3 regions of the Roseibium sp. AWQ4_254 genome follow, and region 1 is predicted to be linked to each of the others. Evidence: riboswitches for the same ligand, from Rfam matches in the RefSeq annotation. Region 1 holds a riboswitch; each other region holds the start of a gene.
What was found. A riboswitch is a leader RNA that binds a small molecule or an ion and turns the genes downstream of it on or off. The one in region 1 is predicted to bind thiamine pyrophosphate.

Region 1 (3,269 bases):
CCCCGCAACAAAGCGTGCGCAGCATCGCAAGACTTCTGCCCGGCAGGCTATTTCGGTGTGTACTGAAAAGTCTGCACCGGGCTTTTTGAGCCGTCCGGATAGATCAGTTGCACATCGATGCTCTCAACCGAGCCGGGTGGCAGCTCGAGATAGGGTTTGTCTTTCAGGACCGCATTGGGATTGTCCGGATCACACGGGGCCAGCTCCCAGATCTGATCCAGCGCTCCGCCATTTATTCCATAAAACACATAGTCGATGCCGCAGGTCCAGGATTCCAGATGGGTGAAATAGATCAGCTGCTTGCCCTGCCAGTCCCGGAACGACACCCAGTTCGCCTTGGTCATATCCAGAACAGTTTTGATCTGCTCCGGCGGCATGCCCTGGGCGAGGGCGGGCTGGGACAGGGTGGCGGCAAGGCTTGGCAGGGTGGCCGCAAAGGCCAGCAATTTAAAACAGCGCATGCTCATCCTCCAGGTCCGGCACATCGCAATGACGCAGCCAGAGCAAACCGCGTCTCATCTTGTCTGCGTTTCGCTGCCAGACATTCAGAGATGTCGACGCAGGCCGCAAAACGGTTTGAACCCGTTTGACCGTGGCGCCCCCTAGAACGCCTTGAACGTGATAATCGTCTTGGTGTCCTGAATTCCGTCGATCGGATGAACCTTTTCATTGACGAAATGGCCGATATCCGCGCTTTCTTCGACATAGAACTTCACCAGAAGATCATAGTCTCCGCTGGTTGAATAGACCTCGGAGGCGATTTCCGCGTCGGCAATGGCGTTGGCAACCTGGTAGGTCTTGCCCAGCTGGCATTTGATCATCACGAAAAACGGGACCATGGGGTGCTCCAGGATGTTGGCATGAACTGTTCCTGCAAGCACATGGCCGATCTGGCCGCCGCAGTCAATTGCCGCATGGCAGGTCTTCCGGCCGCAAGGCTTGCAATCTCCCTGGAGGCTTGTTAGCAGTGCGGTCTTCTCATGGGGGTGCCCGGCAGGTTTGATCGGGCTGAGAGGCTGCCGCCAACTCCTTGAACCTGATCCGGTTGATCCCGGCGGAGGGAGTTGAGATGAAGACCGTTCCGGCCTCCTGCCAAATGCCTTCCTTCCCTTCTCTCTGATTGGATCATCCGCCTGCTGGAGGCAAGTGCATGAGCCTGTCCGTTGCCGCATCCACACAGCCGCTTGCAGCGGATACCGTCTTCCGCTTGCTTGAGCGGGTGCGCGCGCGCAGCCCCCGTGTTCACACGGTGACCAATGCGGTTGCGCAGACCTTTACCGCCAATGTGCTTTTGGCCATCGGCGCGGTGCCATCCATAACAATTGCGCCGGAGGAAGTGGCCGGATTTGCCGCCAGCGCCGATGCGCTGTTGCTCAATCTGGGCACACTGGATGCGGACCGGCGGCAGGCCATTCCGCTGGCCTTTGACGCTGCCAGATCAGCGGGCCGCCCGGTCTGTATGGATCCTGTTTTTGTCAACCGCTCGCCGGTCCGCTGCGCCTTTGCCCGTGAACTTCTGGGCCGGGGGCCGGATCTGGTGCGCCTGAACGGGGCCGAACTGGAAGCTTTGTGTCCGGACCGGCAAGATGTGGACGCGGTTATTTCTGCTGGCACAGTGCTGGCAGTCACGGGGGCTGAAGACAAGGTGGAGAGCCTGAGCGGAGATTACCGCCTGCAGAACGGCCATCCGCTGCTGGCGCGGGTGACGGCGACCGGCTGCGCGGGCGGGGCGGTTCTGGCCGCCTTTGCCAGCGTGGAGGAGGACCGGGCGCTCGCGGCTGCGTGCGCTCTGTCCGTGTTCAACATTGCCGGGGACGTGGCGGCTGAGCGGGCGCGCGGCCCGGGCAGTCTGGTGCCGGAGCTGCTGGACGCGCTCTATGCTCTGTCGCTGCGCGATATCGAGAGATTGCTGAGAACCGCGTGAGCGGCGTTCCATTCACAAACTGTCAGGAGGGTGTCATGACCGCGATTGCGGTAACCATTGCAGGATCGGATTCAGGCGGTGGCGCGGGAATTCAGGCGGACTTGAAGACCTTTTCTGCCAATGGTGTCTATGGGGCCACTGTTCTGGCCGCGCTGACCGCCCAGAATACGCTCGGGGTCAGCGCCATTCATGAGGTCCCTGTGGAGTTTGTGCGCGCGCAGATGACGGCGGTCTATTCTGACCTCAAGGTGAGTGCGACCAAAATCGGCATGCTGTCGGGCACGGCCATCATCGAAGCTGTGGCGGCTGGTCTGGACGCGGCAGAAACGGGTGCCGTCGTTCTGGACCCGGTCATGGTGGCGGCCTCCGGCGATCCGTTGCTGTCTGACGGTGCGGTGGCGAGCCTGATCGAGTGTCTTTTGCCGCGTGCCGACATCATCACGCCCAATCTCCACGAAGCAGCCCGCATGCTGGAGACAGAAGTTGCGGCTGATGAAGAGGAGATGCGCGCTCAGGCGGAGCAGCTTCTGCGGCTGGGCGCTTGCTCCGTTCTGCTGAAGGGTGGCCACGGGGGGGGCGCTGAGAGTGCAGACCTGTTTGCCGACGGCACGGGCCGGGAGATCTGGCTGCGGGAGACGCGGCTTGAAACGCTAAACACCCATGGCACCGGCTGCACCCTGTCATCGGCCATTGCCGCAGGACTGGCCAAGGGCGAACCGCTGGAGCAGGCTCTTGCAGAGGCCAAACGCTATGTGCATGCGGCGATTGCCGCTGCCGACGATCTGAAGATCGGGGCCGGGCATGGACCGGTGCATCATTTTCACGCCCTTTGGAGCCAGTGACATGCCAGAAGACACCCGTTTATCCTCGAAGTCCTCTTTGAGCCGCCGGGCCTTCGTCGGCGCTGCGACTGGGGGCGCCGCAGCGGCCGGGGCAAGCCTGCTGCCGGCACCAGCGCTGGCACAAGGGGCAGCAGACGCAGTGACCTGGAAGATGGTGACCTCCTGGCCGAAGAACCTGCCGGGACCGGGCGTGACTGCACAGCGGATTGCCGATCAGGTGGCCCGCCTGTCCACAGGGCGTTTCCAGATCCATCTTTATGCGGCCGGAGAGCTGGTGCCTGCCCTTGGTGTCTTTGATGCGGTTTCGGCCGGTACCGCCGAAATGGGCCACTCGGCCTCCTTTTTCTGGCAAGGCAAGATCCCGGCCTCGGTGTTCTTTACGGCCGTGCCGTTTGGCCTGCTGCCCTTTGAGCACATAAGCTGGATCGAGCAGGGAGGCGGCCAGGCGTTGTGGGACGAACTCTATGCGCCTTTCGGGGTCAAGCCGGTCATGGCTGGCAATA
Region 2 (3,269 bases), on a different contig from region 1:
GAAGACCCGCGTGTCGCTCACACCTGTCTTGGCAGAGAAAACCCTGCCTGCGCAAGCGGGCGGGGTTTGAAAGCTGGTGAAACAGAGGACTGCCAGTGAGGCAGTGTCAGGGGCCGGGACGGTCGGGAAGGGGAATGAACTCTTCCGCATCTCCCGGCACCGTGTCGAAGCGGCCCTGCCGCCAGTCTTCCTTGGCCTGCTCGATCCGCTCTTTCGAAGAGGAGACGAAGTTCCACCAGATATAGCGTTTGCCATCCATGGGCGCACCGCCCAGAACCACAAACCGGGCCGGGGTAGAGGTCGTGTTTTCGACCACCAAATGATCGCCTGCCTTGAACACCAGCAACTGGGCGGGGTCAAAGGATTGCCCGGAGATGGTGATCTGACCGGAGATTGTATAGAGGCCGCGTTCTTCCCATCCGGCATCCAGCGGCACCTTGGCGCCCGGATCTAGGGTGATGTCCGCATAAAACATTTCAGATGCGGTTTGGACTGGCGCCGTGTGGCCGTAAAGACTGCCCGCAATCAGTTTGACCGAAGCGCCCTTGTCGGAGAATTCCGGCTGTTCCTCCGTTCCGTGATGCTGAAAGGTCGGGTCGCCTTCTTCCAGGTGTTTCGGCAGCGCCACCCAGCTCTGCAGACCGAAGAGAGGACGTTTGGCGGTCAGGCGCTCCGGCCGTTCGCGTTCGGAATGCACGATGCCCTTGCCCGCGCTCATCCAGTTGAGGGCGCCAGGGGCAATGGCAATCTCCGTGCCGAGACTGTCCCGGTGATACATCTCGCCCTCAAACAGATAGGTGACCGTGGCCAGCCCTATATGGGGATGCGGGCGCACATCTATGCCGCCTCCCACCAGAAGCTCCGCCGGTCCCATCTGGTCAAAGAAGATGAACGGGCCGACCATGCGCCGCTTTGCCGAGGGCAGGGCGCGGCGGACCGAGAAGCCGCCGAGGTCTGATGTGCGCGGGACTATGATTGTTTCGATCGGGTCACAGCTTGAGGCAACTCCGGGAATGGGATCAGGGCAGTTCAACCAGCTCATCAGTTTTTCCTCTCCGTCAATTCGCGTCTGACATCTCATTTGGGCCGCGTGTCGGGACGTGTCCATTGAACAGTCTGATTCAGGTTTTCTTCTGCTCAGAAGCGGCTATAAAGACGGGCCTTTTTCTTCAAGGTGCAGGTCGGCATGAAGCGCGTCATGATTGTTGGTGGTCCGGGCTCTGGCAAGAGTACGCTTGCCGTCGCGCTGGGCCAAAAGACCGGCCTTCCGGTCTATCACATGGACAAGATCCACTATCGCCCCGGCTGGGTTCAAAGAACCATGGCCGAAAAGGACCGGATGAGCCACGAGGTTCATATGGAAGACGCCTGGATTTTCGAAGGCGGCCATTCCAACACCTATGCGGAACGGGTCGCCCGTGCAGATACCTTCATCTGGCTGGATGTGCCGGTGGCCCGGCGGCTGTTCCGGGTCTTGAAACGCTCCATCCGGTATCACGGCCAGAACCGCCCGGATCTGGCCGAGGGCTGCCCGGAAGTCTTTGACCGGCAGACCCTTGATTTTCTGAGCTATATCTGGCGCACCCGGCACAGCGCCCGTCTGAAACTTGAAAAGATATATCAGGCCCCACCGGACCACCTTACGGTTCTGAGGTTTGAGACAATCGGGGAGGTGCAGGCCTTTCTCTCCGGGCTTCCGGCCCGGGCGCGCGCCGTCCCAAGGGTAACTTGACAACAACCGGGATCTGGCGGCACAAGGTGGTTTCACCCGGGGTGCCCTGACAAGGGGCTGAGATACTGCTGGCTCATGAGGCAGCGCAGGGACCCGACGAACCTGATCCAGGTCATGCTGGCGAAGGGAGGGTGTGCGGCCCCGAGAAGGGGCGCGGCAATGGGCTGTGAGCTCCCTTCCGAAACCACGGGACCGGACCCGGACCTTCTCAGGGTCCTTGCGGAGACACATCCTATGGCTTTTCTGATTTCAAGCGGGTCTGTCCGGCAGAAGATACATCTGCGTCTGACCTGGGCACTGTCATGAAGGTCGGAATCAAGGGCGCAGGTGTTGCCGGTCTGGTGCTGGCGCACGAACTTGCCTCGCGCGGCCTCGAGGTCGAGGTGATTGAACGCCACGAGAGCCTTTGCGCCAGTGCGTCCTGGCTCGCCGGAGGTATGCTGGCTCCCTGGTGTGAGCGGGAAAACGCGGAAGAACAAGTTCTGTCCTGGGGTGAAAAATCCATCGGCTGGTGGGACAAAGCCGTGCCCGGGGAGGTGCACCGCAACGGGACGATCGTGGTGGCCGCACCGAGAGATTCTGGAGAACTGACCCGCTTTGCGTCGCGCGCAAGCGGTTTTGACTGGGTGGATGCCGAAGCGCTGGGCGCTCTGGAGCCGGATCTGGCAGGCCGGTTCGCAAGAGGGTTGTTTTTTGCCGGAGAAGCCCATCTTGATCCGCGCAAGGCTCTCAAGGGTCTAGAGGCCGGACTGGGCGAACGCGGGGTCGGGATCCGCTTTGGCTGCCGGGACTTCTCTGCCGGAATGGGCTTGAGCGTCGAGTGCACGGGCATGGCGGCGCCAGACCCCGCGCTGCGTGCGGTGCGCGGGGAAATGCTGATACTGCATGCGCCTGAAGTCACGTTCTCCCGCCCGGTCCGCTTTCTGCATCCGCGCATCCCTGTCTATGTGGTGCCGAGGGAGAACGGGCATTTCATGGTCGGGGCAACGATGATTGAAAGCGATGACCATGGCCCGGTCTCCGTGCGCTCAGCCATGGAACTGCTTAACGCTGCCTACAGCCTTCATCCGGGTTTTGCCGAGGCCAAGATCGTTGAGACCGGGGCCGGCCTGCGCCCGGCCTATGCTGACAATCTGCCGCGCCTTGTCTTTAGCGGCAATAGCGTCTCCCTGAATGGGTTTTACCGGCACGGTTTTTTGCTTGCCCCCCATTTTGCCGTTTCGGCGGCAGACAGGATCCTTTCCCTTTTGCAGGAGACCTCCCTTGAAGCTCATCATTAACGGCGAAGCGCAGGACCGGGCCAGTGCAACACTGGCCGCCCTGCTTGAGGAACTGGCCTATGACCATGACTTTCTGGCCACTGCCAGAAACGGGGACCTTGTGGCCGCCGAAGAACGGGCCGGCTGTGTTCTCCAGGACGGGGACCGGATCGAGATCCTGTCGCCGATGCAGGGAGGGTAAGCCTATGCTGACCTTTTATGGCGAAACGGTCGGGTCGCGCTTTCTGCTCGGCACAGCGCAATATCCGTCCCCGCAG
Region 3 (3,269 bases), on a different contig from region 1:
AGACACCGGCAGAGGACACGCAGCCTGCCACTTTTCAGCCAGAGCCCGCGCCGTCCCAGGCCTCGGTGGCCGAGGACCCGGCAGATACGGGCGCAAGTGCCAAGAACACCGACAGGCTTCTGGATGACAGCGGCGGCGAGGTTGTTGCGCCTGATGCCCGCACGGTTACCACAACGACGATCACGCCGCGGCCGTCCGCACCGGTTGCCTCCACGCCCTCCTCGCCGGGAGCGGCCAGCACCGGCTCAACCTCTGCAATTCCGCTTGTGGAACCAGCCCAGCCGTCTGTTGGCGGGACACAGGGCGGTCTGGCAAGTATCACCCAGCCGGGAGCAAGCGCCTCTGCAAGCGCGCCAGCACCCAGTGGGGCCCAGCGGTCCATCCTCTATGAAGAAGGGGAAGATACGTCCGGAGCAGGTACGGCGTCTCAAGGGGCGGTTGTCTGGGGCCTGAGGCAAGAAACGGATCTCAACGGCAACCAGCTGTCTGTTCTGACCGCGCAAGTGGACATCCCCGAGCGTGGGGTGAAAGTTGATATCCGTATCAAGCCGAATGACGACACGTCACTGCCTGCAAGCCATCTGGTGGAAATCGAATATGACTTTCCGGACGGATTTGCGGCCGGGGACGTGGTCAATGTGCCAGGTCTTGTCATGAAGCCGACGGAAGAAGCCCGGGGCGATGCCCTGATCGGCGCGTCTGTGAAAGTCTCTCCCGGCATCTTCTGGATTGCCCTGTCGAATGACATCGACAAGGAAGAGCGCAATATGGGACTCTTGAGCGGGCGTGGCTGGATCGATATTCCGATGCTGTATGAAAACGGCAAGCGCGGCATCCTGACCCTCGAAAAGGGCGAAACGGGCAATGACGTCGTCAACAAGGCGGTTGCCTCCTGGCAAGCGGGCTAAGGCTTGAAAGAGCGCTCTGTCATCCGGTTTCAAACCGCTTTGCTGTGATATCTCTGATGTCTGGAAGCGAAAGTCAAAGCGCATGAAATGCGGTTGCTTCAGCCGTTTTCTCTCTGAAATGGCAGTGTGTTTAAGGTTTGCCGGAGAAAAGGTTTCCGGACCGGTCTTGCGTTTTGTCTCAAGGCGGGGCATGTTCGCGCCTCGGTCCGAGGGGTGTTCCGGTTTCCGGAGCTGAGATGGCGTTAAGCTGAACCCTTAGAACCTGATCCGGGTCATACCGGCGAAGGGACGGAATCCTTAGCCTATATCCCGGATCTCCAGTGTCATACTGGCTGGTCATTTTCCTGCTGTAACCGGATTCTGGAAGCTGCGGGGGCGCCAGCCGTGAGCGCCGGTCTCTTTTGCATGCCTTTGAATGGGTGTGCGAGGCCGGGGTGAGGACGGGAGATCCTATGCGTTCGTGTCTGCCAGGGCAGCCGTCATCGCACCAGCGAAGACCGGCTGCTGGAAAGAAAGATCCAAACAGCTGCCGTGCGCCCGGAGAGGCCGCATGAGAGACGTGCTGTTGGTGCTGAGGCGCATTGCCGTTTCTGTCCTTGCGGTCTTCGGGGTCTGGGCCTTACTTGTGGCGGTGTTTCAGCCGCCTGCATTCCTGCTGCCCGGCCCGGTCGATGTTCTGCGTGCCTTTCCCACCAATGCAGGGTTTTTATTCTACCATGCGGGCATCACCGCGTCAGAGACCCTGCTGGGGTTTGTTCTTGGGGTGCTGTGCGGAACGGCGCTTGCCGTCTTGGTCTGGCTGTTTCCGCTCGCCGGACGCCTGGTCATGCCGGCCGTTCTGGTGACCCAGGCCTTGCCGGTCTTTGCCATTGCCCCTGTGCTTGTTCTCTGGCTCGGCTTCGGTATGACCTCCAAGATCGTCATGGCCATCCTGATCATCTTTTTCGCGGTGACCTCCACGGTCTATGACGGGTTGCGCCGGCTCGATCCCGGCCTTGCCGATCTTGCGCGCCTTTACCGGGTCAACCGGGTTCAGGAACTTGTGGTGTTCCGGCTGCCTGCGGCCCTTCCGGCGCTTGCCTCAGGGATGCGGGTGGCCGCCGTCTTTGCGCCCATAGGGGCGGTGGTTGGTGAATGGGCGGGGGCCAAAGGCGGGCTTGCCTTCATCATGCTGCAGGCCAATGCCCGCGGAAAAGCAGATCTTCTTTTTGCTGCAGTCATTTTGCTGGCCTTGATGGTTCTGGCGATGCGCGCTGCAGTCGACCACCTCACCCAACGTCTTGTTCCCTGGCAGGCCGAAGACTGACTGCCACATTCCGGAGGAGTTTCATGAAAAGAATCCTGTTGTCCCTGTCTCTTGCCACCGCACTTCTGGCCAGCGGTCCGGTTCAGGCCGCTGAGAAGCTTACCGTGCTTCTGGACTGGTTCACGAACCCCGATCATGCTCCTGTCATCACGGCGAAGACCAAGGGGTTCTTCGCGGCGGAAGGGCTGGAGGTGGAGCTGATCGAGCCGGCCGACCCGTCCATGCCGCCCAAGCTGGTTGCGGCCGGGCAGGGCGACATTGCCATTTCCTATCAGCCGACCCTGCATGCGCTGATCGAGGAAGGCCTGCCGGTGTCCTGGATCGGAACCCTTGTGGAAACGCCGCTTAACTCGCTGATCGTGCTCAAGGATGGGCCCATCAAGACCTTGAAGGACCTGAAGGGCAAGACCATCGGCTTTTCCGTGTCCGGCTTTGAAGATGCCATGCTGGGGCAGATGCTCAAATCGGTTGAACTGACCATCGATGATGTGGAGTTGATCAATGTGAATTTCTCCCTGTCTCCGGCGCTGATGGCAGGTCAGGTGGACGCGGTCATCGGGGCTTACCGCAATTTCGAGCTGACCCAGATCGAGATCGAGGGCAAGGAGGGGCGGGCCTTCTTCCCGGAAGAAAATGGCGTGCCGATTTTTGATGAGCTGGTCTATGTGGTCGGAAAGGATACGGTGGATGATCCGCGTTATGTCAAGTTTCTGGCTGCGGTGGAAGCTGCGACCATCTATCTGACAAACCATCCGGATGAGGCTTGGGATGCCTTCATCGAGGCCTATCCGCATTTGAACGATGAGTTGAACAAGCGGGCCTGGGCCGACACGCTGCCGCGCTTTGCCAAGCGGCCGGGCGTGCTGGATGAAGGCCGCTACATGCGCTTTGCGGAGTTCATGGCCGAGGCCGGTTTGATTAGCAAGGTTGTTCCGGTGGAGAGCTATGCCAAGGAACTTCGCTGATCTGATGCCCTCTAAAAGGACATCTCAAGGAGCGAGCCCCTCTTTGCGATCAGACGATAAGAAAAGCAAAACGCCGGAGCAAGTCTCCGG

Region 2: linked by a shared signal. The riboswitch ahead of ACXAIC_RS06970 (FAD-dependent oxidoreductase) and the one ahead of thiM (hydroxyethylthiazole kinase) in region 1 are both predicted to bind thiamine pyrophosphate.
Region 3: linked by a shared signal. The riboswitch ahead of ACXAIC_RS03585 (ABC transporter permease) and the one ahead of thiM (hydroxyethylthiazole kinase) in region 1 are both predicted to bind thiamine pyrophosphate.

The regions. Positions count from the first base shown of each region.
Region 1 covers NZ_JBSWYH010000001.1:282,868-286,136, forward strand. Annotated here, with positions in the region: gene ACXAIC_RS01265 (hypothetical protein) at 48-461, opposite strand; gene ACXAIC_RS01270 (Lrp/AsnC ligand binding domain-containing protein) at 603-839, opposite strand; TPP riboswitch at 973-1,081, shown strand; gene thiM (hydroxyethylthiazole kinase) at 1,151-1,924, shown strand; gene thiD (bifunctional hydroxymethylpyrimidine kinase/phosphomethylpyrimidine kinase) at 1,960-2,766, shown strand; gene ACXAIC_RS01285 (TRAP transporter substrate-binding protein) at 2,768-3,269, shown strand, end outside.
Region 2 covers NZ_JBSWYH010000007.1:56,923-60,191, reverse strand. Annotated here, with positions in the region: gene ACXAIC_RS06980 (pirin family protein) at 107-1,042, opposite strand; gene ACXAIC_RS06975 (P-loop NTPase family protein) at 1,187-1,732, shown strand; TPP riboswitch at 1,760-1,879, shown strand; gene ACXAIC_RS06970 (FAD-dependent oxidoreductase) at 2,035-3,012, shown strand; gene thiS (sulfur carrier protein ThiS) at 2,996-3,193, shown strand; gene ACXAIC_RS06960 (thiazole synthase) at 3,198-3,269, shown strand, end outside.
Region 3 covers NZ_JBSWYH010000003.1:156,935-160,203, forward strand. Annotated here, with positions in the region: gene ACXAIC_RS03580 (hypothetical protein) at 1-908, shown strand, start outside; TPP riboswitch at 1,108-1,214, shown strand; gene ACXAIC_RS03585 (ABC transporter permease) at 1,459-2,214, shown strand; gene ACXAIC_RS03590 (ABC transporter substrate-binding protein) at 2,238-3,179, shown strand.